2 regions of the Duganella sp. HH101 genome follow, and region 1 is predicted to be linked to the other one. Evidence: predicted binding sites of a transcription regulator. Region 1 holds the regulator's gene; the other holds the start of a gene.
What was found. The regulator sigma-54, encoded in region 1, starts transcription at its own class of promoters, with help from an activator protein. The targets are predictions, from matches to a motif close to TGGCANGNAANCTGCTTT.
Positions count from the first base shown of each region.

Region 1 (5,328 bases):
CACCGGCTGGAAGAAGCGCTGCACCATCGCCTCGTCGACCGCGTCCAGCGACGACGGTTTCCATTGCGGCGTGTTGTCCTTGTCGATCACCAGCGCGCGCACGCCTTCGATCACTTCGCCATCCTCGAAATTGTGGCGCACCAGCGTGCGCTCCAGGCGCAGGCACTCGGCCACATCCAGCGCGGCGCCGCGCCGGACAAGCTCGTGCGTGACGCACATCATCAGCGGCGAACGGGTGGCCATCACCTGCAGCGTCTTTTGCGCGAAGGCGTTGTCGTCCGTTTTCAGCGAGCCGACGATGGCGGCCACCGAGGCGGCGCCGAAGTGGCGGTCGATGACGCTGCGCTCGGCCGCCAGCTTGCCCTCGCCTACGGCGGCGCGGAACGGCGCCGCGAAGGCCGCGATGGCGTCCTTCAACGCCGCGCCAGCAGTCGACTCCAGCAGCGCCGACAGGGCCGCCATCTCGGCGGCCGGCACGTAGTGGTCGGCCAGGCCGGCGTACAGCGCATCGGCCGCGCCGATGGTGACGCCGGTCACGCCCAGGTAACTGCCCAAGCGCCCTGGTGCGCGCGACAGGAAATAGCTGCCGCCCACATCCGGGAACAGGCCGATATTCACTTCCGGCATCGCCATCCTGGTCCGCTCGGTGACGATGCGCACGCGGCAGTCGGGACCGCCCTGCGCCACGCCCATGCCGCCGCCCATGACCACGCCGTCCATCAGCGCGATATACGGCTTGGGATAGAAATGGATCAGATGGTTGAGCGCATATTCCTCGGTGAAGAAATCCTCGACCAGCGCGCTGCCGCCCTGCGGCGTGGCGCGGCCGTTGTCGTAGAAGAAGCGAATGTCGCCGCCGGCGCAGAACGCCTTCTCGCTGCTGCTGCGGATGACGACGGCGGCCACGCCGCTGTCGTCGCGCCACGCCATCAGCGCCGCCGTAATATCGCGCACCATCGCCAGCGACAGGGAGTTCAAGGCCTTGGGCCGGTCCAGTGTGATGAAGCCGGTTCCGTTGCTGACGCTGGTGTGGACGTAGTCGCTCATGAGGTGCTTGGGTTCGTGGAGAAAACCCTATTCTACTGCGACTTGCGCGCCGCCAGATGCTCAAGCGGATTGGGCAGATTCAGGTCGCCGCCCAGCCGTGGCTGGAAGTTGGCCTTGGCCGGCATCAGCTCCGCCCTGCCCTCGTGCCGCGCATAAATGATGGCGAACGACATTTCGCTGCCGTTGGCCCGCTCCTGCGCAAAGCCGGTGGCCTTCTCCATCGCCGACGGGTCTTGCGCGGCGGCGATGGTGAAGCGCATCAGCTGGTCCAGCTTGGGCGAGCGGATGTCCAGGATGGATGCGCTCATCACCAGCGGCACGGCGGCGAACACATGGTAGTGCAGCGCCTTGGCTCCGCGCTCCATTTCCGGCGGCAGTGAACCGTCGGCCGCCACCTGCCCCATCGCATGCTCGAAGACCTTGCGGCCCCAGCCCAGATAACGCTCGTCGCCGGTGACGCCGCCCACCGCCGTCACCGCCAGTCCTTCCCAGTAGTAATGGTTGTTGCGCGTGCCCTTGTGCGCGTCGGAGTGCGCCATGGTGGCGTCGGCCAGCGTCTTGAACCAGCTTTCAATGGCTTGCTGCTGCGCCGCGCCGGCGGCCGGTTTGACGCGGGCATAGCTGAGCGCCATGCCGCCCAGGGTCCACTTGCGCACATACCACGCCTGCTCGCTGGACAGTTTGCCCAACAAGGCCTTTTGACCAGCCCAACTCTCCAGCCAGCCCAGCGCGCAGGCGGCGTTGCCCAGGCTGGCGTTTTTCGCCACGTCGGCCAGGAAGTCGTCGATGGGCTTGGTGTTGGCGATATTGCGTGCCCGCAGCACCGGATCGATGACAGAGTGATGCGCATCCGAGTAATAGCTGTTGGCGTCGATATCGATCACGGCCGGCGGCGGCGCGGTGCACGCCAGCGCGGCCGGGGCGGCCAGCGCCAGCAGCCAGGCTGTAAATAGTTTAGTTCGTTTCATGCCACTCCCATCAGAAGACATTTGGAAAACGTTTACTCTAAACTATCCGGGCGCAAAAAAGGGCGCCTCTGCGCCCTTAGTTTGATGGTGCCGGGGCCGTTGTTATAGGGCGGCGGCAGCGGGTTCGTAGCTATCCGGGAGATGCTTGATCGCATCGTGGCCGTGCTCTTGGACCTTGGCTTTGTACTTCATGACCTGCCGATCCAGCTTGTCGATCAAGGTATCGATGGCGGCGTACAGGTCTTGCGACAGGCTTTCCACGTAGACGGTTTTGCCCGACAGACGCAGGTTGATTTCAGCCTTCTGGCGTTTCTCTTTCTCTTTAAGGTTATCTACAGTCAGGATGACAGCAATATCAATCACTTGATCAAAGTGGCGGGTGACGCGCTCAAGCTTGTTCTGCACATATTCACGGATGGCCGAGGTCACTTCGAGATGATGTCCACTGATGGTGAGATTCATACACACTCCTAGAGATAATGTCGCTTCTTACGGTTAGTGCGTAGCCCATTACTGCCGGGCGCGCAGGAACCAGAATAACTACAAAGACTTGCGGAGACTGACTGGCGGGATTTTCAACGCTTCGCGATATTTGGCAACAGTTCGTCGCGCAATCACCATGCCTTGTTCTCCCAGCATGTCCGCAATCTTACTGTCGGATAAAGGATTTTTCGGGTCTTCTGCTCCTGTCAATTGCACGATGAGTGCGCGTATCGCCGTCGAACTTGCTTCCCCCCCCGCTTCGGTGGCGACATGGCTACCAAAGAAATATTTCAACTCAAACATGCCATGCGGGGTCAGCATATATTTTTGAGTTGTTACACGAGAAATAGTGCTCTCGTGTAGACCCAGTGTATCAGCAATTTCGCGAAGCACAAGGGGGCGCATGGCGACCGCGCCGTGCGAGAAAAAGTTCTTTTGTCTTTCTACTATCGCCTGGGCGACGCGCAGTATCGTGTCGAAACGCTGGCGCATATTCTTGATCAGCCACTTGGCTTCCTGCAGCTGCGCGCCCATGGCGCCCTCGCCTTTTCCCTGCTTGAGCAGGTTGGCGTACATGGCGTTGACGCGCAGGCGCGGCATGACGTCGTTGTTCAGGCTGACCTGCCAGCCGGTGCGCGATTTCTTGACGATCACGTCCGGCACCACGTAGTCCGACACGTCCGACGCGAAGGCCGAACCCGGATGCGGATTGCACTGGCGGATGACGGTTTGCGCCTCGCGCAAATCCTCGTCGTCGCACAGCAGCGCCTTCTTGAGCTTGTTGAAATCGCGCTGCGCAAACCAGGTCAGGTGGTTTTCCACGATGGCCAGCGCCATGCGCCGCGTCACCATCGGTATGCCCGGCAGGCGCTTGATCTGCAGCGCCAGGCACTCGGACGCGTTGCGCGCGCCCACGCCCATCGGATCGAAGCTTTGCAGCAGCGACAGCGCGGTGCGCAGTTCGTCGAGGTCGATCTCCAGCTCTTCCGGCAAGCGCGCCAGGATTTCCTCCAGCGGTTCTTCGAGGTAGCCGTTTTCGTCCAGCGCGTCGATGATCAGCTCGACCAGCGCGCGGTCGCGCATCTCCAGCACCGTCACCCGCATCTGCTCCATCAGGTGCTCGCGCAGCGTGCAGTGGCTGGCCTCCAGCTGCGGACGCGAGTCCTCGTCGTCGGGCGCCTTGCTGCGGCCGGCGTCGCTCCAGTCGACATCGGCGTCGCTGCTGGTGCTCTCGGTGTCGGCGGCCGGGCCGTCGTAGTTGTCGGCGTCGGCGGCCGGCGCTTCCTGGGCGTTGGGCGGGCCTTCCGGCGGCGCATCGCCGACCGGGGCTTGCTGGCTGATGGCGCCGTCCGACAGCAGCCGCAGCGAGCGGTCCAGCGGGTCGTCGAGGCGCTCCAGCAGCGGATTATCGGTCAGCAGCTGTTCCAGTTCCTGGTGCAGCTCCAGCGTCGACAGTTGCAGCAGCCGTATCGACTGCTGCAATTGCGGTGTCAGCGCGAGGTGCTGCGACGTGCGCAGTTGCAAAGACTGTTTCATGGGTTTTACATGCGGAAGTGTTCACCCAGATACACGCGACGCACCGATTCGTTGGCGATGATGTCGTCTGGCCGGCCTGAAGCCAATACCGTGCCCTGGTTGATGATATATGCGCGGTCGCAGATGCCCAGCGTCTCGCGCACATTGTGATCGGTAATGAGGACGCCGATGCCGCGTTCCTTGAGGAAGCGCACGATGCGCTGGATCTCAATCACGGCGATCGGGTCGACCCCGGCGAATGGTTCGTCGAGCAGCACGAAGCGCGGGTTGGTCGCCAGCGCGCGCGCGATCTCCACGCGGCGGCGTTCGCCGCCCGACAGCGACAGCGCCTGGTTTTCGCGCAGCTTTTCGATCTGCAAATCGGCCAGCAGGGTATTGAGCCGTTCATCAATGGCAGCCTTGGATAAAGGCTTGCCGTCCACTTTCTGGATTTCGAGGACGGCGCGGATATTTTCTTCCACCGTCAGCTTGCGGAACACCGACGCTTCCTGCGGCAGGTAGGACAAGCCGAGCGAGGCGCGGCGGTGGATCGGCAGCGAGGAGATGTCGGTGCCGCTGATATCGATGCTGCCGGCGTCCGACGGCACCAGGCCGACGATCATGTAGAACGAGGTGGTCTTGCCGGCGCCGTTGGGGCCGAGCAGACCCACCACTTCGCCGCATTCCACTTGCAGGGACACGTCGTGCACGACCTGGCGCTTGCCGTAGGTCTTTTGCAGGCCGCGCACGATCAGGGTGCTACCGCAGGATGCTTCCATGCTTACTTCTCCGTCGCAGGCGGGGTCGACGCGGCTGGCGCGGGCGCCGGGCGGATCACCGGCTGGATCACCATGGTGCCGCGGCCGGCGCCCGGCTTGCTCTCGCCGGTGACGCTGTTCTTCACCGCGAACTGTTCCTTGCGGCTGTCGTAGGAAATGAATTCGCCGTCGACCTCGTCGCTGAGGCGGCCGCCCTCCAGGCGGCGGATCTTGGCTTTCGAGAACAGTTTGACCAGGTCGGTCTTGTTGCTGTATTCGATGCGTTCGGCTTCGCCTTCGACCCACTGGTCGCCGGCGCCGTCGCGCTTCTGGCGGAAGGTGGCCGGCGTGCCCGGCGTGCTGGTCAGCACGACGAAGTCATAACCCTCAGGGTCGGTGGTCATCACCGCCTTCGGCGACTTCATCAGCAAGGTGCCGCGCGTCAGCACCACGTTGCCGATCAGCGTCTTGATCTGCTTGACGTCGTCGATCTGCAGGTCGTCGTAGTTGATCGTGGTCGGTTTGTTGGCGTCGGCTTTTTCAGCGTGCGCGGCGGT
Region 1 covers NZ_LRON01000018.1:84,126-89,453, reverse strand. Annotated here, with positions in the region: gene DUGA2_RS24190 (enoyl-CoA hydratase/isomerase family protein) at 1-1,047, opposite strand, end outside; gene DUGA2_RS24185 (alginate lyase family protein) at 1,080-2,015, opposite strand; gene hpf (ribosome hibernation-promoting factor, HPF/YfiA family) at 2,118-2,477, opposite strand; gene DUGA2_RS24175 (RNA polymerase factor sigma-54) at 2,556-4,034, opposite strand; gene lptB (LPS export ABC transporter ATP-binding protein) at 4,040-4,792, opposite strand; gene lptA (lipopolysaccharide transport periplasmic protein LptA) at 4,795-5,328, opposite strand, start outside.

Region 2 (5,328 bases), on a different contig from region 1:
CGGACGCCAGTCGTACAGCGGCTTCACTTTGACGCCATCGTCCTCCTGCTTGGCGAACATCGGGATGTAGACCTTGTTGTACTGCGCCGGCTTGACGCTGGACGCGACCAGCGCATCGATCTCTTCGTCGGTCGGCCAGATATCCTTCAGCGTGACCGGCTGGCCGTTGGCGTCGATGCCCAGGACGTCCTTCTCGATATCGAAGCGGATCGTGCCGGCGATGGCGTAGGCCACCACCAGCGGCGGCGAAGCCAGGAAAGCCTGCTTGGCGTAAGGGTGGATGCGGCCATCGAAGTTGCGGTTGCCCGACAATACGGCGGTCGCGTACAGGTCGCGGGCTATCACTTCCTTCTGGATCACCGGATCGAGCGCACCGGACATTCCGTTGCAGGTGGTGCAGGCGTATGCGACCACGCCAAAGCCCAGCTGCTCCAGTTCAGGCATCAGCCCCGCTTCTTCCAGGTACAGCGTCACGGTCTTGGAGCCCGGCGCCAGCGAGCTTTTCACCCACGGCTTGCGGGTCAGGCCGCGCGCGTTGGCGTTACGGGCCAGCAGGCCTGCTGCGACCATGTTGCGCGGGTTGTTGGTGTTGGTGCAGCTGGTGATGGCGGCGATGATGACGGCGCCGTCAGGCATCAGGCCCGGTTCGTTCTCCACCACGCCGCTGATGCCGCGTGCGGCCAGCTCGGAGGTCGGCACGCGGTTGTGCGGGTTCGACGGGCCGGCGATGGTGCGCACGACGGACGACAGGTCGAACTTCAGCACGCGCTCGTATTCTGCGGTCTTCAGGGCTTCGCCCCACAGGCCCGTCTCTTTCGCGTAGGTCTCCACCAGCTTGACCAGTTCGTCGTCGCGGCCGGTCAGCTTGAGGTACTTGATGGTTTGCTCGTCGATGTAGAACATCGCGGCGGTGGAGCCATATTCCGGCGCCATGTTGGAAATCGTTGCGCGGTCGCCCAGCGTCAGGTGCGAAGCGCCTTCGCCGAAGAACTCCAGGTAGGACGATACGACCTTCTGCTTGCGCAGGAATTCGGTCAGCGCCAGCACGGTGTCGGTGGCGGTGATGCCGGCTTGCGGCTTGCCCGTCAGTTCGACGCCGATGATGTCCGGCAGGCGCATCCACGATGCGCGGCCCAGCATCACACTCTCCGCTTCCAGGCCGCCAACGCCGATGGCGATCACACCCAGCGCATCGACCATCGGCGTGTGCGAATCGGTGCCGACCAGCGTATCCGGGAAGGCCACGCCGTCCACCGCCTGGATCACCGGCGACATGCGTTCCAGGTTGATCTGGTGCAGGATGCCGTTACCTGGCGGGATCACGTCGACGTTCTTGAACGCCTTCTTGGTCCAGTTGATGAAGTCGAAGCGGTCCTCATTGCGGAGGTCTTCGATGGCGCGGTTCTTGTCGAAGGCATCCGGATCGAAGCCGCCGCATTCGACGGCCAGCGAGTGGTCGACCACCAACTGGGTCGGCACCACCGGATTGACCAGCGCAGGATCGCCGCCTTGCAGCGCGATGGCGTCGCGCAGGCCGGCCAGGTCGACCAGCGCGGTCTGGCCGAGAATGTCGTGGCACACCACGCGTGCCGGGAACCATGGGAAGTCCAGGTCGCGCTTGCGCTCGATCAGCTGCGACAGCGAGGCATTCAGCGTCGCCGGATCGCAGCGGCGCACCAGGTTTTCCGCCAGCACGCGCGAGGTGTACGGCAGCTTGGCCCAGGCGCCTGGCTGGATCGCATCGACAGCGGCGCGCGCGTCGAAGTAATCGAGCTTGGTGCCCGGCAGGGGTTTGCGGAATTGGGTGTTCATTATTTGCGGTCCTTGATCGGGACGAACTTCAGGTCTTCAGGACCGACGTAGTTCGCGCTTGGACGAATGATCTTGTTGTCGATGCGCTGCTCGATGATGTGCGCGGCCCAGCCGGACGTGCGCGAGATGACGAACAGCGGCGTGAACATCGCGGTCGGCACACCCATCATGTGGTACGACACGGCCGAGAACCAGTCCAGGTTCGGGAACATCTTCTTGATGTCCCACATGACGGTTTCCAGGCGCTCGGCGATGTCGAACATCTTCATCGAGCCGGCTTCCTGCGACAGCTTGCGCGCCACTTCCTTGATGACGACGTTGCGCGGGTCGGAGATGGTGTACACAGGGTGGCCGAAGCCGATCACGACTTCCTTGTTGGCGACGCGGTTGCGGATGTCCGCTTCCGCTTCGTCGGCGTTTTCGTAGCGCTTCTGGATCTCGAAGGCGAATTCGTTGGCGCCGCCGTGTTTAGGGCCGCGCAGCGCGCCGATCGCGCCGGTGATGGCCGAGTGGATGTCCGAACCCGTGCCGGCGATGACGCGGCTGGTGAAGGTGGAGGCGTTGAACTCGTGTTCCGCGTACAGGATCAGCGAGGTGTGCATCGCCTGCACCCAGCTCTCGGACGGCTTGTGGCCGTGCAGCAGGTGCAGGAAGTGGCCGCCGATGGAGTCGTCGTCGGTTTCGACGTCGATGCGTTTGCCGTTGTGGCTGAAGTGGTACCAGTACAGCAGCATCGAGCCGAAGGATGCCATCAGACGGTCGGCGATGTCGCGCGCGCCTGGTACGTTGTGGTCGTCCTTTTCCGGCAGCGTGCAGCCGAGCACCGATACGCCGGTGCGCATCACGTCCATCGGGTGCGCCGATGCAGGCAGTGCTTCCAGCGCGGACTTCAGCGCTTGCGGCAGGCCGCGCAGCGAGCGCAGTTTGGCTTTGTAGCCTTTCAGCTCGGCGGCGGTCGGCAGCTTGCCGTGCACCAGCAGGTAGGCGATTTCTTCGAACTCGCAGGTGTTGGCGACATCGAGGATGTCGTAGCCACGGTAGTGCAGGTCATTGCCGGTTTTGCCGACGGAGCACAGTGCGGTGTTACCAGCGGTGACGCCGGACAGGGCGACGGATTTTTTTGGTTTGAAAGTGGCTTCGGTCATTTTATAGGTCTCCTGATTATTTCTTCTGTGCGGCGAACAGTGCGTCCAGCTTCTGCTCGAAGCTGTGGTAGTTGATGCGTTCATACAGTTCGGCGCGGGTCTGCATGGTGTCGAGTACATTCTGCTGCGTGCCGTCGCGGCGGATCGCGCCGTAGACGTTTTCCGCAGCCTTGTTCATGGCGCGGAAGGCCGACAGCGGATACAGCACCAGGCCCACATCGGCGCTGCGCAGCTCATCCACGGTGAACAGCGGCGTCGAGCCGAATTCGGTGATGTTGGCCAGCACCGGCACCTTGACGGCGGCGGCGAACTTTTTATACATATCGAGACTAATCATCGCTTCCGGGAAGATCATGTCGGCGCCCGCTTCCACGCAGGCGACGGCGCGCTCGATGGCGGCGTCCAGGCCTTCGACGGCCAGCGCATCGGTGCGGGCCATGATGACGAAGTTCTCATCGGTGCGCGCATCGACGGCGGCACTGATGCGGTCGACCATCTCCTGCTTGGTGACGATCTCCTTGCCCGGACGATGGCCGCAGCGCTTGGCGCCGACCTGGTCTTCGATGTGCATGGCGGCGGCGCCGAACTTGATCATGGACTTGACGGTGCGCGCCACGTTGAAGGCGGAGGCGCCGAAGCCGGTATCGACATCGACCAGCAGCGGCAGGTCGCAGACGTCGGTGATGCGGCGCACGTCGGTCAGCACGTCGTCCAGGTTGGAGATGCCCAGGTCCGGCAGGCCGAGCGAACCCGCGGCCACGCCGCCGCCCGACAGGTAGATCGCCTTGAAGCCGGCACGCTTGGCCAGCAGGGCGTGGTTGGCGTTGATCGCGCCGACCACCTGCAATGGGGATTCTTCCTGGACGGCTTTGCGGAACGCGGCGCCTGCGGAGTATTGAGTCATGTCGTTACCTTTCAATGTTGCGATGAAGTTGCGGGAGTTATTGCAAGGGGCGTGCCAGATAATCACCCTATACAAATCAACAACTTACGACAATGCGACGTTTCACGTACGTTTCATTTTGAAACATCGAAACAGATGAACTACAATTGAAACATGCGCCATTCCACTCCCCTGCCCTTCGACGCCAACGACAAACCGGTGATCTGGACGGTTTCCGTCTCCCGCCTCTACGACCTTTTCCGCGACATCACGCTGGAATACGACGACGTCGCCACCATCGAACCGATCAACCTGGGCTTCGACGAAGCGGCTCGCCACATTCGCGAGCGCATGGCCACCGAGCGCTGCGACGCCGTCATCGCCGCCGGTTCCAACGCCGCGTATCTGAAGGGGCGCCTGTCGGTGCCGGTGGTGATCGCCAAGTTCAGCGGCTTCGACGTGATGCAGGCACTGGCGCGGGCGCGGCGCGTGTCGGACCGCATCGGCATCGTCACTTATCAGGAGCGCTTGCCGGAGCTGGCCGAATTCGCCGGCACCTTCGGCTTCGACGTCGAACAGCGCACCTACGCCACCGAGGAGGATGCGCGCGCCCAGATCAACGACTTGAAAGCGGCCGGCATCAAGGCCATCGTCGGCGCCGGCCTGATTACCGACCTGGCAGAGGAAGCGGGATTGACCGGCGTCTTCGTCTATTCGGCCGCCTCGATCCGCCACGCCTTCGACGACGCGCTGGAGATGGCGCGGCTGGCGCAGCTGGAATCGAACCGCAGCCGCACGCGCGGCGCCGTGGTGGCCGATACGCTGCGCGCCAAGCATGGCATCAACGACCTGCGCGGCGATTCGGAAGCGATGGAATCGCTGCGCCAGTCCGTGCTGCTGTATGCGAAGTCCCCCGCCACCGTGCTGATACAAGGAGAGACCGGCTGCGGCAAGGAGCTGGTGGCGCAGGCCATCCATCGCGAGAGCCCGCGCACGCTGGGGCAGAACCGCCCCTTCGTCGCCGTCAATTGCGGCGCGATCGCGGAATCGCTGCTGGAGTCCGAACTGTTCGGCCATGAGGAAGGCGCTTTCACCGGTGCGCGGCGCGGCGGCCATGCGGGCTTGTTCGAGGCGGCCAATCGCGGCACGCTGTTCCTCGACGAAATCGGCGAGATGCCGTTGACGCTGCAAACCCGTCTGCTGCGCGTGCTGGAAGAGCGCGAGGTGGTGCGCGTCGGTGGCACGCGGCCGATTGCGGTCAACGTGCGCATCATCAGCGCCACGCACTGCGATCTGGAACAGCGCGTGCGTGAGGGCCGCTTCCGCGCCGACTTGTTCTACCGGCTGGCGGTGCTGCGGCTGTCGCTGCCGCCGCTGCGCGCGCGGCAGGAAGACGTGATGACGCTGGCCGAGTGGTCGCTAAAGAACGCGCTGGCATCGCTGGGCGCGCGGCCGCACCCCAACCTGCATGCAGAGATGGCGGCCTGC
Region 2 covers NZ_LRON01000008.1:280,314-285,641, reverse strand. Annotated here, with positions in the region: gene acnD (Fe/S-dependent 2-methylisocitrate dehydratase AcnD) at 1-1,812, opposite strand, end outside; gene prpC (2-methylcitrate synthase) at 1,812-2,957, opposite strand; gene prpB (methylisocitrate lyase) at 2,974-3,861, opposite strand; gene prpR (propionate catabolism operon regulatory protein PrpR) at 4,015-5,328, shown strand, end outside.
Region 2: prpB (methylisocitrate lyase) is a predicted target of sigma-54. The motif match lies at 3,901-3,918, and genes of this name have one in related genera.